Regions from separate parts of the Pseudoduganella sp. R-43 genome, predicted to be linked through region 2. Evidence: predicted binding sites of a transcription regulator. Region 2 holds the regulator's gene; each other region holds the start of a gene.
What was found. Region 2 encodes sigma-54, which starts transcription at its own class of promoters, with help from an activator protein. Its sites were predicted from a motif close to TGGCANGNAANCTGCTTT; they were not measured.
Positions count from the first base shown of each region.

Region 1: the regulator sigma-54 is predicted to act here: its motif matches at 2,404-2,421, upstream of pepA (flocculation-associated PEP-CTERM protein PepA).
Region 3: the regulator sigma-54 is predicted to act here: its motif matches at 1,474-1,491, upstream of ACN9M3_RS16335 (PEP-CTERM sorting domain-containing protein).
Region 4: the regulator sigma-54 is predicted to act here: its motif matches at 1,420-1,437, upstream of ACN9M3_RS11360 (PEP-CTERM sorting domain-containing protein).

Region 1 is NZ_CP183988.1:5,662,865-5,667,226, forward strand. Features, by position in the region: gene ACN9M3_RS25860 (sensor histidine kinase) at 1-337, shown strand, start outside; gene ACN9M3_RS25865 (N-acyl amino acid synthase FeeM domain-containing protein) at 537-1,277, shown strand; gene ACN9M3_RS25870 (ThiF family adenylyltransferase) at 1,283-2,176, shown strand; gene pepA (flocculation-associated PEP-CTERM protein PepA) at 2,501-3,313, shown strand; gene groES (co-chaperone GroES) at 3,561-3,851, shown strand; gene groL (chaperonin GroEL) at 3,890-4,362, shown strand, end outside.
Region 2 is NZ_CP183988.1:955,048-959,409, reverse strand. Features, by position in the region: gene ACN9M3_RS04490 (enoyl-CoA hydratase/isomerase family protein) at 1-826, opposite strand, end outside; gene hpf (ribosome hibernation-promoting factor, HPF/YfiA family) at 902-1,261, opposite strand; gene ACN9M3_RS04480 (RNA polymerase factor sigma-54) at 1,334-2,830, opposite strand; gene lptB (LPS export ABC transporter ATP-binding protein) at 2,840-3,595, opposite strand; gene lptA (lipopolysaccharide transport periplasmic protein LptA) at 3,598-4,158, opposite strand; gene lptC (LPS export ABC transporter periplasmic protein LptC) at 4,172-4,362, opposite strand, start outside.
Region 3 is NZ_CP183988.1:3,571,669-3,576,030, reverse strand. Features, by position in the region: gene ACN9M3_RS16340 (CAP domain-containing protein) at 4-1,044, opposite strand; gene ACN9M3_RS16335 (PEP-CTERM sorting domain-containing protein) at 1,037-1,432, opposite strand; gene ACN9M3_RS16330 (ABC transporter ATP-binding protein/permease) at 1,865-3,652, opposite strand; gene ACN9M3_RS16325 (ABC transporter substrate-binding protein) at 3,802-4,362, shown strand, end outside.
Region 4 is NZ_CP183988.1:2,491,541-2,495,902, reverse strand. Features, by position in the region: gene ACN9M3_RS11375 (TIGR02594 family protein) at 1-434, shown strand, start outside; gene ACN9M3_RS11370 (YcxB family protein) at 436-957, shown strand; gene ACN9M3_RS11365 (hypothetical protein) at 990-1,301, shown strand; gene ACN9M3_RS11360 (PEP-CTERM sorting domain-containing protein) at 1,646-2,215, shown strand; gene ACN9M3_RS11355 (pectinesterase family protein) at 2,247-4,362, shown strand, end outside.

The DNA.
Region 1 (4,362 bases), 2.1 Mb from region 2:
GCTGCGCCAGGTACTGCAAAACCTGGTCAGCAATGCCGTCAAATACGGCGTGCCGCAAGGCTGGATCGCCATCACCGGCCGCCGCACCGCCAGCGGCTGGCAGATCGACGTGGCCAACGCCTCCGCCGGCATCGCCATCGAGCAGCGCGACCGCCTGTTCGACCGCTTCTACCGCGCCGGCCATGCCTACAACCGCCGCGTGGCCGGCGTGGGACTGGGCCTGGCCCTGGCGCGCGAGATCGCCCGCGCCCACGGCGGCGAACTGCGCCTGTCCGACTGCACCTCCAGCGAGGTGACGTTCAGCCTGTCCCTGCCTGCAAGCGCAAGCGACAACTGACTAGCATTTCAGGCATATCAAGCTCCCAAGAAATATAGCCGTCCGGAAATACCAAACACCCTTCGTTCATAGAGAGGACGTGCCGGCACGCCCTTCCCGCGCACGCTTGCATGAGCTCCCGTTGCGACAGCAAGCTGAACTTGTCATTATTTATTTACGAAAAGACCACAAATTCTGACAAGTTTTGCTGGGAGGGACTATGCAGTACAAGCAGGTCGAACGGGTCGACGCTGCGCTGGACGCAACACGCACCGACGACCCCTTTCGCGATGACCGCTTGCTGGCGGAAATGCAGGACATCGTCACCGGGGAGAACACCTTCGGCATCAGATTAGTCGACACGCCCGAAGGGCGTAGCAAGGCTAGCATGCTGATCCACAAGATGTACGCCTGGCGTGGCCTGGAGGGCACCCATGCACTGACCGATGACCCGAACCGCGTCACGCTCATGGCGCACAACCGCGACGAAGCAGTCGGCACGCTGACCCTGGGGCTGGACAGCCCATCCGGCATCCTGGCCGACCAGCTGTTCCGCGCCGAGATCGACGCCTTCCGGGCGCGCGGCAAACGTGTCTGCGAATTCATCAAGCTGGCCTTCGACATGGGGCCAAAATCGAAGAGCTACCTGGCAGCGCTGATCCACCTGGCCGTCATGTATGCCTACGACATCCACCGCTACGACGTGCTGTTCATCGAAGTCACGCCGCGCCATCGCCAGTTCTACCAGCGCATGCTCGGCTTTCGCCAGCTTGGCGAAGAGGTCGTCAATCCGCGCGTCAACGTGCGCGGGGTGCTGATGCACATCGAACTGTCGTACATGAAGGAGCAGATCCGCCTCCATGGCGGACAGCCCGATTCCGAGGAACGTTCCTTCTATCCCCTGTTCTTCTCGCAGCATGAAGAAGCGGGAATCATCAACCGCCTGCGGGAACAGGAATAATCGCCATGGCCGAATCCAACACCGAACGCCGCTTCGATTACGAGCAAGCCTTCTCGCGCAATATCGGCTGGGTCACCGAAGCGGAGCAGCAGGCACTGCGCAACAAATGCGTGGCGATCGCCGGCGTCGGCGGCGTGGGCGGCGTGCATTTGCTGGCCTTGGCGCGCATGGGCGTGGGCGCCTTCCACCTGGCCGACTTCGACACCTTCGACATCCCCAACTTCAACCGCCAGGCCGGCGCCTTCATGTCGACGCTGGGCCAGCCCAAGGTGGAGGTGATGGCGCGCATGGCGCGCGACATCAACCCCGAAGTCAAGATCCGCACCTTTCCGCAGGGCGTCAACCAGGGCAACCTGCGCGATTTCCTGCAGGGGGCGGACGTGTATGTCGACGGGCTCGACTTCTTCGCCTTCGAGGCGCGCAAGCAGACCTATGCCATGTGCGAGGCGCTGGGCGTGCCGGCCACTTGCGCGGCGCCGCTGGGCATGAGCGTGGCGGGCCTGAACTTCGTGCCGGGCGGGACGACCTTCGAAGAGTACTTCGGCTGGGGCGACCTGCCGGAGCTGGACATGGCAATCCGCTTCCTGGTCGGCCTAGCGCCGGCCGCCCTGCATCGCAGCTACCTGGTGCCGGGCGGTATCAACCTGGCGGAGCGGCGCGGCGCCTCGACCTCGATGGCTTGCCAGCTTTGCTCGGGCGTGGCCGCCACCCAGGCCGTCAAGATGATGCTCAAGCGCGGCAAGATCCTGGCCGCACCGCATGGCTTCCAGTACGACGCCTATCGCGACAAATTCGTCTACACCTGGCGACCGGGCGGCAATAGCCATCCCCTGAACTGGCTAGCAATTCAGTTAGCCAAGCGCAAATTCTCGGCAATGCTTGCCGCGCAGTCGAAATAAATGCAGTTTAATTTTAAATTAATACTCACGCCGAGCGCGGCATAAAAAGTCACACAAAATATCAAAACATGCGAATGCTCACCAAATATATCATCCAAGTCATTGAATTTGCTACTTAATCTTGAGAAGCTACATGTCGGAATATTTTACAGAGCAGGCCGCGCAGCGCAAACAACATGGTTTGAAAGTTAATACTAAGTTTTTGTTTTTCGGCCGCATTTTAAATGTGGCATATGTATTGCTTTGATAAAGATCATGACCTGAACAAATTTAATGCTCAGTCATCCCAAAACTGGTGCTTTATCCTCTCAACGGAGAAATGTAATGAAGATTCTCACACCTAGCGTTCGCGGCCTGGCCGCCAGCATGCTGCTAGCGTTTGGCGCTCTGGCAACTGGCAGCGCTGCCGCTGCACCCTCCTTCCAGGTGGACCCAACGGGACTGGCACCTGCCGGCAACATCTTCACCGCCGACGCCATCAACGGCGTGTCGTCCGCGCGCGTGGCCTATACCGGCGTGGGCAACAATTACGTGTCCAACGGCTACATCGTGTTCAGCGGCTTTTCGCTGAATTCGAACAACGTGTCGACTACGGATACCCGCGTCAACTTCGACTATGGCTTGTATGCCACGTTCCACCAGGACTTCTCTTGCAGCGGCATTCTTGGCCCGGGCGTTTCCTGCACCCCGACCGCGCTGTCGCTGCAGCTGTGGGCCGACGTCGGCAACGACAACACCTATAACCAGGCCGTGGTCGGAACCGATCCGTCCATTAACTTTGCCGGCGCCCAGACCCAGCTGGCCTGGTCCGACTTTGCCTACAATGGCGTAGGCGGCATCGACAACCTCGGCGGCGTGTTCCAGAACGTCACCATGAGCTGGTTCCTGACCGCGGAAGGCAAAGCCTACTTCTTCGACCCGGATCCGTTCTACACTGCCTCGTTCGCAGCATTCAACAACACCACGCAAGGCGTCGATTGCGATACCGTGGATTGCACCAACGCCCTCGACATTGCCATCACGCAGGAAGGCGGTATCCTCGATTTTGTCGCCCCCGTCCCTGAACCGGGCGTGCTGGGGTTGCTCGGCATCGGCCTGCTCGGCATGGCCGGCGTGCATCGCCGCAAACAGCATTGATCTGCGTGCGTGACCATGATGGGACCGGCGACGGTCCCATTTTTCTTTTATAACTGCCCCGCTTTACCCCCTCCCCGCCACTCGCGCGCCATGCCGTTGCATCTCTGGCATGATTGATATCAATTCAACGCTTGACCAAGCGCAAAGAAATTCCCTTGAAAAGGGAAAGTGTCGTCCCTATAATTGTTGGCACTCGTTAGCCGAGAGTGCTAACAACTGTCAATAAACCGAGTAAAAGGAGTTTTGTATGAACCTTCGCCCTTTGCATGACCGCGTCATCGTCAAACGCCTGGACCAGGAAACCAAGACCGCGTCCGGCCTGATCATCCCTGATGCAGCCGCTGAAAAGCCGGACCAGGGTGAAGTGCTGGCAGTTGGCAACGGCAAAGTTGCTGACAACGGCACCGTGCGTGCTCTGGAAGTGAAAGTGGGCGACCGCGTTCTGTTCGGCAAATACGCCGGCCAAGCCGTCAAGGTAGACGGCCAGGAACTGCTGGTAATGCGCGAAGAAGACATCATGGCCGTGGTACAGAAGTAATCACAGCCCCCTAGATACAGAATTCAGGAGAAACAAACATGGCAGCTAAAGAAGTCATTTTCGGCGATTCCGCACGTTCCAAGATGGTCGAAGGCGTGAACATCCTCGCCAACGCAGTGAAAGTCACCCTGGGCCCGAAAGGCCGCAACGTGGTGCTGGAGCGCTCCTTCGGCGCCCCAACCGTCACCAAGGACGGCGTTTCGGTCGCCAAAGAGATCGAACTGAAAGACAAGCTGATGAACATGGGCGCGCAGATGGTCAAGGAAGTCGCTTCCAAGACCTCCGACAACGCCGGTGACGGTACCACCACCGCAACCGTGCTGGCCCAGGCCATCGTCCGCGAAGGCATGAAATACGTTGCCGCCGGCATGAACCCGATGGACCTGAAGCGCGGCATCGACAAGGCAGTTGCTGCCACCGTCGAACAGCTGAAGTCCATCTCCAAGCCATGCACCACCTCCAAGGAAATCGCCCAGGTTGGCGCGATCTCCGCCAACTCCGACGCATCGAT
Region 2 (4,362 bases):
TCAGCGGCGAGCGCAATTCCATTGCCTTCAGCGATTTCTGCGCGAAAGGCGTGCTGTCGCCTCGCAGCGAATCCATGATGGCGGGTACCGAGCCCGCCGAGAAATGCTGATCGATCAGGGCGCGCTGCGCTTCCAGTTCGCTGTCGCCGGCGAAGGCGTTGTGCGGGCCGGCAAAGACCGCGACAGCATCGCGCAACGATTTGCCGGGCGTCGACTCGAACAGCTTGGCCAGTCCGGCCAGTTCAGTTTCCGGCACGAAGTAGTCAGCCAGGTCGAGGTAGAGCGCATCCGCGGCGCCGACCGTCAGCCCGGTGAGGCCGAGCCACATGCCAAGCTGGCCCGGCGCATGCGACAGGAAGTGGCTGCCGCCCACGTCGGGAAACAGGCCGATGTTCACCTCGGGCATCGCCATCCTGGTACGGCCCGTGACGATGCGCACGCCGCGCTCCGGCCCGCCCTGCGCGATGCCCATGCCGCCGCCCATCACCACGCCATCCATCAGCGCCACATAAGGCTTGGGGTAGAAATGGATTAAATGGTTCAGCGCATATTCTTCGGTGAAGAAGTCTTCCAGCAGCGCGCTGCCGCCTTGCGTATTGCCGCGGCCGACGTCGTGGAAGAAGCGGATATCGCCGCCTGCGCACAGCGCGCGTTCGCTGCTGCTGCGCACCACGACCGCCGCCACCGACGCATCGTCGCGCCATGCCAGCAGCGCCTGCGTCATCGCGCGCACCATGTCGAGGGACAGTGAATTGAGGGTCTTGGGGCGGTCCAGCGTGATGAAGCCGGTACCGTTGGAGAGTTGGGTGTGTACGTGTTCGCTCATGCAAATATTCTAACGCACACTGGTCGCAAAAAAGGGCGCCAATTGCGCCCTTTGGTGTGCTGCACGGCCAGTCCTTTACATGGCGGTGGGTGGTGCCTCATACGTATCCGGGAAATGCTTGATGGCCGCATGACTGTGGTTCTGCACACGGTCCTTGTATTTCATGACCTGGCGATCCAGTTTATCAATCAGGGTATCGATGGCGGCGTAAAGGTCTTGCGACAGGCTTTCGACGTAAACAGTTTTGCCAGACATGCGCAGGTTGATTTCGGCTTTCTGGCGTTTCTCTTTCTCGGTGAGGTTATCTACAGTCAGGATGACAGCAATATCGATTACTTGATCGAAATGGCGCTTGACTCGTTCCAGCTTGTTCTGCACGTACTCGCGAATGGCTGGGGTCACTTCGACATGATGTCCACTGATGGTGAGATTCATACACACTCCTAAAGATGATGTCGCTCTCGAGTTCGTGCACGCCGAAACGCACAGAGGAACCCATGCACTGCACTACAACGATTTGCGGAGGCTAACTGGAGGGATCTTCAACGCTTCTCGATATTTGGCAACAGTCCGTCGCGCAATCACCATGCCTTGTTCACCCAGCATGTCCGCAATCTTACTGTCGGATAAAGGATTTTTCGGGTCTTCTGCTCCTGTCAATTGCACGATCAGTGCCCGTATCGCAGTCGAGGAAGCCTCCCCCCCGGCTTCGGTCGCGACGTGGCTACCAAAGAAATATTTCAACTCAAACATGCCATGCGGGGTGAGCATATATTTTTGAGTTGTTACGCGAGAAATAGTGCTCTCGTGTAGTCCCAGTGTATCAGCAATTTCACGCAACACAAGGGGTCTCATGGCCACTGCGCCATGACTGAAAAAGTTCTTTTGTCTTTCTACTATCGCTTCCGCGACGCGCAGGATCGTGTCGAAGCGCTGGCGCATATTCTTGATCAACCACTTGGCCTCCTGCAGCTGGCCATTCATCTGCGACTCGCTCTTGCCTTGCTTGAGCAAGTTGGCATACAGCGCGTTCACCCGCAGGCGCGGCACCACGTCGTTGTTCAGGGTGACGATCCAGCCGCCGCGGCCCTTTTTCACGATCACGTCCGGCACCACGTAGTCTGACTCGCCTGACGCAAATTCGGCGCCCGGATGCGGGTTGCACTGGCGGATCACGCACTGTGCTTCGCGCAAGTCTTCATCGTCGCAGTCGAGCGCTTTCTTCAGCTTGGTGAACTCGCGCTGGGCGAACCAGGCCAGGTGCTTCTCGACGATGGTCAGCGCCATGCGGCGCGTCACCAGCGGCACGCCGGGCATGCGCCTGATCTGCAGCGCCAGGCATTCGGAGGCATTGCGTGCGGCGACGCCGGGCGGATCGAAGCTTTGCAGCAGCACCAGGCTGCAGCGCAGGTCGTCCAGTTCGATTTCCAGCTCGGGCGGCAGGCGCTCGTGGATTTCTTCCAGCGGCTCTTCCAGGTAGCCGTTCTCGTCCAGCGCATCGATGATCAGTTCCATCAGCGCGCGGTCGCGCGGCTCCTGCACGGTGACGCGCATCTGCTCGAGCAGGTGTTCGCGCAGCGTGCAGCCGGACGCTTCCAGTTGCGGGCGGCTGTCTTCGTCGTCGGCGGATTTGCTGCCGGCGCTGGCGCTCCAGTCGGCGTCGTCGCTGCCGTTGCCGGCTTCATGGTCGCCGCCTTCATAGGTATCGCTTTCGCCGGCAGCGGCCGGGGCTTCGCCGCCCTCGCCTTGCGGGCCTTCAGCCGAAGGCGTGGCGGGAGCTTCGGCGCCATTGCCGTTGCCCTGGCTGATGGCGCCATCGGCCAGCAGCCGTACCGAGTGGTCGAGCGGGTCGTCAAGGCGCTCCAGCATGGGATTGTCGCCAAGCAGCTGTTCCAACTCCTGGTGCAGCTCCAGCGTGGACAGCTGCAGCAGGCGGATGGATTGTTGCAGCTGCGGCGTCAGCGCCAGGTGTTGCGAGGTTCGCAGTTGCAGTGTTTGTTTCATGGCCTTCGTTTACATGCGGAAGTGTTCGCCGAGGTAGACGCGGCGAACGGATTCGTTGGCAATGATGTCGTCCGGGCGGCCCGAGGCCAGCACGGCGCCCTGGTTGATGATGTAGGCGCGGTCGCAAATGCCGAGGGTCTCACGCACATTATGGTCGGTGATCAGCACACCGATATTGCGCTCCTTCAGGAAACGCACAATACGTTGGATTTCGATCACGGCGATCGGATCCACGCCGGCAAACGGTTCGTCCAGCAGCACGAAGCGCGGGTTGGTGGCCAGGGCGCGCGCAATTTCCACGCGGCGGCGTTCGCCACCCGACAGCGACAGGGCCGGGTTCTCGCGCAGCTTCTCGATTTGCAAGTCGGCCAGCAGCGATTCCAGGCGCTGGTTGATTTCCGCCTTGGGCAGAGGCTTGCCGTCCACCTTCTGCAGTTCCAGTACGGCACGAATGTTTTCTTCCACCGTCAGCTTGCGGAACACCGAAGCTTCCTGCGGCAGGTAGGACAGGCCCAGCGTGGCGCGCTTGTGGATCGGCAGGCTCGACACGTCGGTGCCGCCGATATCGATGGTGCCTGCATCGGAAGCCACCAGGCCGACGATCATGTAGAAAGAGGTAGTCTTGCCGGCACCGTTGGGACCGAGCAGGCCGACCACTTCACCGCAATCGACTTGCAGCGAAACGTCGTGCACCACCTGGCGCTTGCCATAGGTTTTCTGGAGGCCGCGCACGACCAGCGTGCTGGCGCAGTTATTTGCTTGCATGCTTACTTCTTCTCCGTCGGCGTCGCTGGGGGTTCGGTACGGGTCGGCTGGATCACCATGGTGCCGCGACCGCCGCCGGGCTTGCTCTCCCCGCTGGCCGAATTGCGCACGCTGAAAAATTCCTTGCGGCTGTCGTAAGAAATGAACTCACCCTGCACTTCGTCGTTCTGCTTGCCGCCTTCCAGGCGGCGGATGGTGGCCTTGTTGAACATCTTCACCAGTTCAACCTGTTCCTCGTATTCGATGCGGTCGGCATCGCCTTCCACCCACTGGTCGCCGGCGCCGTCGCGCTTCTGGCGGAAGGTGGCTTTCTTGCCGTCGCCAAACAGCGTCACTTGCTGGAAGCCCTCCGGCGTCTGCTTGACGTAGGCGCGCTCGGCCGTCATGGTCAGGGTGCCGCGGGTCAGCTTGACGCCGCCCAGCAGGATGGTGACCTGCTTGACGTCGTCGATGTCCATCGAGCCGTAGCTGATGTTGGTCGGCTTGTAGGAGTCGGCTTTCTCGGCCAGCGCCGGAGCGGCGACTCCCAGCAGCAAGGCTGCCGACAAGAGTAGTCGTTTCATGTTCATTCCTCAGTTATTGGTCCGCGGCCTTGGGCGGAATCTGCAGCGTGCCGTTGCCGGCCAGGTGCATTTCGCGCGTCGCATTATTGGCGCGCATGCTGTTGGCCGCAGCAGTCGTATCCCCCAGCCGCAGTTTCACCGGATGATCGGTTTCCATGCGGTCTTCGTCCGGGAAGATCACCAGCTTGTCCGATTCCAGGTGCA
Region 3 (4,362 bases), 2.6 Mb from region 2:
GCATTACTGTGCGGCGGTTGTGAACGTCCAGGACTTGTTGATGGTCTTTCCATCCACGACAGCGATCAGCGCCACGTTGTAGGCGGTAGCGGCCTTCAGCCGCAGCACCGGCACCAGCGTTGCGGTGAAACCTTGCATGTTCCCGTCATCCGTCAGCGCAGGACCATTGCTCGCGATGACCGGGCCCAGCTTGCCTCCCTTGTTCACCAGGATGCGCGCTTCGACTGCCGTGCCGCCCGCAGGCGTCAGCGTGAACTGGCTGATCGCAATCGGCGCCGTCACTGCCATTCCCCTGGTTTCGAAACTGACCGTTACGGGCGTGCCCGCTTCGGCCAGGTCCGGCACAGGCGTTGGCGTTTCGGTGCGATTGAAGAAGACAAAAGGCACGTCCGCCTGGTTTGCGTAGGGATATGCGCGAATACTGCCCGCGCCCGGCAACTGCGCCGTTTGCGTTGTACTCGTCGCAACGTCCACCACGCACAGGGTCGACGCGCCCTCCGCCGGGTTGAAGTTGTTTGCCGCTACACCGATATCAATGGTGCTGGCAAACAGCAGGGCCGCGTGATAAACCGAATTGGCCCACTCCGCAACACAGGTCATGTATTTGTCCGTACCGACTGTGCTGAAGATCGCCTCCCCCGAGACCGAGGCGGTATAGCCCGCCGCGGCAATCCGGTCCCCCGCGCGAACGCCTGTGTACCCAGGCTTGCCCGCCGTTTCGCCATGCAGTTCGCTGATGCCGTTCTGGTTGATGTAGCTCCAGTGCGCCCCCGCCGACTTGTCCAGCAACAGGCTCTGGGCCAGCAACCCGGAACCGATCTTGCTGCGCAAGGCATTGATGGCGTTGAAGATGCTCAGGTTGCCGCTGCCTGCCGCGTAAGTCGGCGCCGGAACCGACGTGACGATGTTGCCTTCGGTAGGCGATGGCGTCTGCGTGGTTGGAGCAGGAGACACTACCGGCGCGCCCCCCGAGCCACCGCCGCCACCGCAAGCCGCCAGCAGCAAGGCCAGGGCAAGCGCCGGAAAACTCCGCGAGTTATGCATGGAATCCCCCACGGCGACGCAGGAAGAGCAAGGCACAGCCCAAGCCCAGCAAGGCGGCGGTGCCTGGCTCAGGGATGGCCGCTGGCGCTTGCGGCAAATCCACCACCGCAATAACTTCAGGTGCAGTGGTCTGGACCGGCATCGAGGGGATGAATACCTCAACGACCGGATGGATTTCCTGTGGCGTCGGGATGGAGATCGGCGAGACCGACGGCGTATTGTCGAAACTCGTCAACGGCAAACTGCTGAAAGACTGTGAAGCGGTATTACTGTAGTTCATGAAGCTAAATTCGATACTGTTTACGGTGCCAGGACCGGCAATCGCTTGAGCACCCGCCAGAACGGAGCAGGCCAGCAGGCAAGACTTGAACAGCGTATTAGCTTTCATATCGCGCTCCATATTTAGGTTGAGAAAACTACAAGCTGACCGAAGCATCAATCATGCCTACGAGATAAGTACTTGATTATGCTGAGTTAGCAAAATCTGTTACGAGGGATGTGTTAAATTTTACGACATCAAACTTTGCACTTAGGAAATATGATGAACGGCAGCCGCCAGGCGGGCGCTAGTACGCGTTCGGTTTTGATAACATACGCGATTCCCTTACAAAGATCAGCAGGAAGAAAAGCAGGTGTCAACTTGGTTAATTGCCTACCGGAATGCCGACCGGTCTGAGCATCAGATACAGGCAAAGGCGGCTGGCGTGCTGACTGAGCAAGGTGCAGCCATGCTGGTGAGCGACTACCTTCGGCAGCAACAGGCAAGCAGCGCTGACACTCCGTTAGCTGCCGAACAGTACAACTTCCAGATCATCCGCATTCATCGGGTTCCCGGGGACCTTGAAAACGCGTGAGCCACCTCACGCAATTCCCATCCACCGTCGCCTTTCAAGTGCAGCACATGCGTATGGTGGCGCCTGACGGCTGCCCGGTGGGCAATGCTGATCAGGGTAGCTCCGCTTTCACGCAGGCTTTTGTAGAGCGAAGCCTCATTGCCGCTGTCGAGCGCGCTGGTCGCTTCGTCCAGGATCACGATGCTCGGTTCATGCACCAGCACACGGCCAAAGGCGAGCCGCTGCTGCTCGCCCACCGATAGCAGTTTTTCCCAATCCTGTACCGCATCGAGCCCGCCGACACGCTCGGCGAGCTGCGGCAGGTGTACTTGCACCAGGATCTCCAGCAACTGCTCGTCGCTCAGCCGCGTCTGCACGCTTGGGTAGATGAGCTGGCTGCGCAGCGTGCCCTGCTGCAGGTAAGGCTGCTGTGGCAGGAAGAAAAACTCTTTCAGCGGCGGATGATGAATCAGGCCGCTGCCGGTATCCCAAAGGCCGGCGATTGCTCGCAACAGCGAACTTTTTCCGCAACCGCTATCGCCTGTGATCAGCAGCGCATCGCCCGGCGCCAGGACGAAAGACAAGTCTTTCACGAGTACGCGCTCGGACTGCGGTGGACACACCGTCAGGGCATCGACGGCGATCTGCTTGCCAGGCCGCATCCTGATCCGCGGACGTGTTTTCCCGCTAACTGCCTCGCCCTCCGGCACCGGCAGCACGAGCTTGGACAGGGTTTGCAGGCGCTCCGTACCCGCCACGAAGCGGCTCAGGCTCTCAAAGTTATCGACGATCACACCCACAGCGCCAAGCACTGCAGTAAAGGCGCCTGCCGCCTGGATTGCCCGCCCTACTTCCAGTTGGCCGGAAAGCACGCCTTCGGCGAGAATCACCCCGGGCAGCACCAATGTGAGTTGGCTGAACGTGCGCTGGAACAAATTCAGGGTGCGCTGCTTCTTGATGAGCCTGCTGAAATTGTGGAACAGCTTGTCGAATTTGCCGTCGAGGTAAGCACGCTCTTGCGCCTCGCCCCGGTAAAAGGCGATCGATTCGGCATTCTCACGCAAACGCATCAGGCCGAAGCGAAAATCCGCTTCGCGCCGCAATTGCGAGAAATTGAGACGGATCAGTGGCGTGCCAAAGACGTAGAGCGCGACCACGGTACCCGTCAGGGCGTACACGGCCAGCACGCCAACCAGCAGATGCGAAATCGACCATAGCACCGCGCTGAACGCCACCAGCTGCATGATCGAGCCCAGAAAGATCAGCAGGAAATGGATCGAGCGGCCGGTGAATGTGTTGACATCTTCGCTGATACGCTGGTCCGGGTTATCGATCTCGCCTTCCGAGGTCAGTTCGTAGTATTTGCGCCCCTGCAGATAGCCATCGAGGAAGCGTCCGGTGAGCCAGCGCCGCCACTGGTTGGCGAACATGTCCCGCATGTAGTAGTAGAAGGCGTAGATTGGCACTGCAAACACCAGGATCAGCAGGCAAGCCCGCACCGACTGCCAGAAACGGTCGCCATCCCGACCGGCCAGCGCCGAAGTCATCTCGCCGGACTGGTTGTTCAGCATCACGGCAAGCTCGGTTTCGGCAAGCATCAGCACAATCAACAGCAGCAGCAAGCCCCAGGCAGACCTCTTTTCATCTCCAAGCCAGTACGGCTTTGCCACGCTGATGAATTGCCTCCATGCGGCCAGCGACAATGGGGGAACACGGCGCCGTCTCGATGGCGCTGGTTCATCCGGAATTGCAGAGGGATTTGCTGTCATCTTCATAGCCTGAGCATACGACTCAGCATAAAGCCACTCCGTGCGGAAACGGACATAGCCCGAATCGGTGCGTCGCGCTGGCCTCCGTTGACACGATTCGTTGTTGCGGACAAACTTGTTTCATGCTGGCTACGCAGACGAAGCGATCGATCCACATGGTTGACCGTCGCCGAATTTGGCTGATGGGAGTGGCGCTATGCCTGTCATCCAGCCTGCCATCGATCGCTGTAGGGGCCGAACAATTGGTCGTCGACTATATCGTGTCGCACAGCGCCCAAAGGACTGCATGGATACGCATCATCAATGAATTCTCGAAGGCAAACCCCGATCTAGAGGTGGTACATCACGGTTATCCGCAGGAGCAATACAAGCGCAGTTTCTCCGCGCGGCTGCGCAGCGGCCAGGTCGACCTGGCATTCTGGTACGCGGGAGAGCGGCTGCGCGACGCAGTCCAAAGCAAGCTGCTGGTGCCGCTTGATGCCGATATGGTGGCGCTGCTGAAAAAGAAGAAGTTCTACCCGGTCACGCTGGAGGGAACCCGGATCGACGGCGAGGTATTCGGATTCCCGATGTATTACTACCCTTGGGGCTTCGTCTATCGGAAATCGCTGTTCCAAAGCCTCGGGATCGAACCACCGGCATCGTGGAATGATTTCTTGAAAGTCTGCGAACGCCTGAAAGGTGCTGGCGTAACCCCGCTCGGCTTGGGAGCAGCG
Region 4 (4,362 bases), 1.5 Mb from region 2:
AATTGAACACTCCACCTTGGCTGGCAATCGCTATCGGCGAATTGGGGATCGCAGCATACCCCGTCGGTTCGAGCAACCCGCGAATCAATTCATACCACGCAGGCACCAATATCGAAGGTTACGATGACAAAGTGTCCTGGTGTTCATCGTTCGTCAATTGGTCGTTTGCACAAGCGGGCATTGCCGGTACGGCGTCTGCTCTCGCCAGATCGTGGCTTGAGTGGGGTGAGGAAATTGAACGTCCGGTACCTGGTTGCGTTGCAGTTCTTTGGCGAGATGATCCGGCCAGCTGGAAAGGACACGTAGGCTTCTATTTGAGGGAAGACCCAGAATTCGTTCACCTCCTCGGAGGTAATCAGCTTGGACAAGTACGGGAACACTTCTATCCAAAGTCCATGGTTCTCGCCTACAGGTGGCCCAGTGGCGTCCAATAATATGTCCCATCAAGCCACGCTCACCTATGACAAACAACTCCTCCGTCGAGCAGTGCTGGCGTTCTGGCGCCGGTCAGTCGGCATAAGCCTTCCTTTGGCACTATCATTCGCCACCATTGCCTTCGTGTGGCTGCTCGTTGATGGTGAATCGTCCTGGTTCATTGGCGCCCTTGGCGCCGCTCTGGCGTTTGCCTTTGCCATTGTTCTGGCAATCTATGTGGTCCACTATCGCAGCGTGATGGCAAAGCTGCATGACATGGGAAGGCCGCAAGCGGTCTTCACTGCCGACGCATCGACGTTTTCAGTTTCGTCGGGCATTGGAAGCTCCACCATGCAGTGGTCATCGGTTGTCGAAATATGGTGTTTTCCCGGCTTCTGGCTTCTGTTGTTTTCCAAGGCGCAGTTCATCACAATGCCTCTTGAAACGGTCTCGCCGGAAATGCAGGTATTCGTGCTGAGGGCTGTTCAAGCTTCAGGGGGCAAAGTGATTGGCTTCACGGCCAAATTCGAGAATGTAGCCTGACGCTTCAGGCACGTATCTGTATCGAGGACCACATGCACGAATGGATTACTCTCACCAAGGTATTCGGAAGTTCCCTGCGCAATCCGACAATAGCAGAAATGGAAACCGCGCTTGACGAGCTCTTTGAGAAAGCCGACGCCGACCACCCCGATGCCTGGATTGAATGCGGGTCGGCGTCTGGCCCGCTTTATAGCATCTCGATCTTTTCGAATGGCTATGCGCTCTACACAAAGTATTCAGACTCGGATATGTCGGAAGTACTCGAATCAACGAGGCTCTCGCCAGTTGATCGCGAAGGCGCACTTGTCTTATGGTCCAACCTGACTCAAGGCCGGACACCATGAGGCATGACGCTGACATTAATGCTTCCCTGTCATGCGAAAGTTAATGCTCGATAGGCGTGTCTTGCAGCCCCCGGGTTATGCGGAACGCTCTTGCTTGCTTGTCTGGTACCGCTTGCCTTGGCTTAAGCACTGCTACGTCCTGTGGTTGCAGCCGCTGCGCTGCGGGCGATGACACCTTCGTGGCGTGGAGTGTTGAATGGTCGCGACAGAATGACTTGTGTTCCCGCAAGGCAACGTGGTCTGACCGCATCATATTTGGCCTGATTGATTGAAATATTGGTCAGGCCAATATAAGATCGGTAGTGCCGATCAGGCACGCCTATTCAGCCCCACCGGAGCACACGATGAGAAAAACCATAATGGAGACATTGGTGGCTGCCGTACTCGCCACCGGAATTGCGCACGCAGCACCGTTACCTTTGCAGGATGCCGTCATCACCGCCACCTACAACGGCTCGCCCGACACCATCGTCGGCCTTGACCACCTGTTCCAACCCGAACCGGGCGCCAACACCACCGCCCTTGATCCAACCGGCACCGGCGTCGAATTCCTCAGCGCCGATGCCATGTTCGGCTTCGACTTCGACGCCAGCGGCCTGTTGACCGTGATCGCAAATAACGCGGTCACGCCGGGTACATACCAGTTCCACTTTGACTTCGGCAGCACCCTGGCTGCACCGTTGACCGCCTTCAAACTGCTTGACGCCAGCGGCATCGGCGGCTTGCCCATCCTGTCGCTGGGCGCCAACGGCAACTCGATCGACATCGACCTGAGCGGCACCACCTGGACCGAATTTGCCAGCATCACGGCCCAGCTGGATGCCACCGCCGTGCCGGAACCGGGCAGCGCTGCACTGATGCTGGGCGGCCTTGCCGCGCTGGCGGCAGGCCGCCGCCGCACACGACGCAGCTGACACTGTCCCCCTTTCCCCCAAGGAGAATCTTATGGAACTCAAAGGTTTCAGGATCGCGCTCGCCCTGCTTGCAGCGTTATGCCTGCCCGCGCAGGGGGCCGATGACCCGGCGCGCGTCGCCGCCCCGGTCGACGGCTGGGCAAGCCAGGCTGGCGGAACCGCCGGCGGCTCAGCCGCCATCGCTTCGCAAATCTACAGCGTGAGCAATCGCGCCCAGTTGATCAACGCCATCAATAACGGCGGCATCAATCCCAAGATCATCAAGATCACCGGCACGATCGACATGACTGAAGGCGTGCCTTACGCGAACACGGGCGACCAGGCCATTCGCGGCGCGATCCGCTTGAAAAGCAATACGACCCTGGTCGGTGCTGGAGCCGGCGCAGGCATCGTCAACGGCCATATCCAGCTTGTCGGCGTCTCGCAAATCATCATCCGCAACCTGAAGATCGTTGCGCCCTGCGACGTGGGCCCGGTGTGGGACCCGAACGACGGCGCCAATGGTGCATGGAATTCGGCCTATGACGCGATTGGCGTTTCAGGCTCCGACCACGTCTGGATCGACCACAATACATTCACTGACGCACCGATGACGGACAACCTGCTGCCGATCGAAAACGGCCAGCTGAAACAATGCCACGATGGGGCGCTCGACATCACCAACGCATCCGACTACGTGACAGTGTCGTACAACGTGTTCGGCGAGCACCACAAGAACAACCTGATCGGTTCGGGCGACGGCGCCACAGCCGACGAAGGCAAGCTGCGCGTCACTTTCAGCAACAATGTCTTCCGCAACGTGTCCAGCCGCGCACCGCGCGTGCGTTACGGCCAGGTCCACCTGTTTAACAACTATTTCACCGGCAGCCGAGATGCCGCGGTGTATGCGAACCTGTACAGCATCGGCGCCGGCTACAACTCCAGGATCCTGTCGCAATCGAACGTGTTCGACATCACCGGAGCCCAGGGCTGCAGCAATATCGTGGTCAATCCGGGCGGCGCCGCCACCGGCGCCTTCAAGGACAGTGGCTCGCTGCTGAACGGCACCCTGCTTGGAGGATGCACCATCAACAATAACGTGACGTGGACGCCGCCATATACCTACAGCGTGCGCCCTACCTCCCTGGTGAAGGCCAACGCGCTGGCGCAGGCCGGCGCCGGCAAGCTGTCCATCAGCATCAGCGGCACGGGCGACACCAGCGGCACGCCGATCCTTACCCTGAGCTGCCCGCCGAGCGGCCTGTATTTCTGCGACGACTTCCAGTCCGGCACCTCCGCCAACTGGGATTTGCTGCCCGTGGCCGGCGCGAACGGCAGTTTCAGCGTCAAGGCGGAAGCGGTCGGCGCGACGAATATGCTGATGCAGTACACCGCCGCCACGACCGGCGGCGTGCTGGCCCTGCTAAAGCCAGCCGCCATGGCCAATGTGCCGAGCGGCGACTACTTTGTCGAAGCGCGCATCAAGCCGCAAACCAACAGCACCACCGGCAACAAGCAGCTCTACCTGATTACGCGCTACACCAACGCCAGCAACTGGTACGGCGCCGGCCTGAATGTCCAGAACGCCAACACCAGCACCCAGGTTGAAATCGCCAGGATGCTGAATGGCGCGCTGACCCGCCCCAAGCAAGTGCGCAAGCCAATCAATATGGATTCGGTGTTCTATACCGTGCGCTTTGAGATGATTGGCAGCACGCTGACGGTCTATCTCGATGGCGAATCGCTTGGCTCCGTGACCGATACTACCTTCAGCGCGCGCGGGCTGGTCGGCCTGTACACCGCCAACAAATCCTTCCAGATCGACGACGTGCGGATTGGCGACCCAAGCCTGAAGCCCGCGCAGCTGACGCTCAATCCCGCCACCACGAGCTACACCGCCGAAGCGGGCGACGCGCCGCTGCAATTGGCTGTTACCGCCGTCAAGCCCGATGGATCGGCCGACAGCTATAGCGCCAGTTCCAGCAACCCGGCGGTGCTGGCAGTCGGCATCAGCGGCAACACGCTGGCACTGACGCCGGTCGGCGCCGGCAACGCCACGGTGCGCGTGACCAGCGACAGCGACCCGACGCTGGTACGGTTGATCAGCGCCACCATCGGTGCGCAATTCGTGCAACCGACGCAAACCTACACCCTGGCCGACCGCGCCT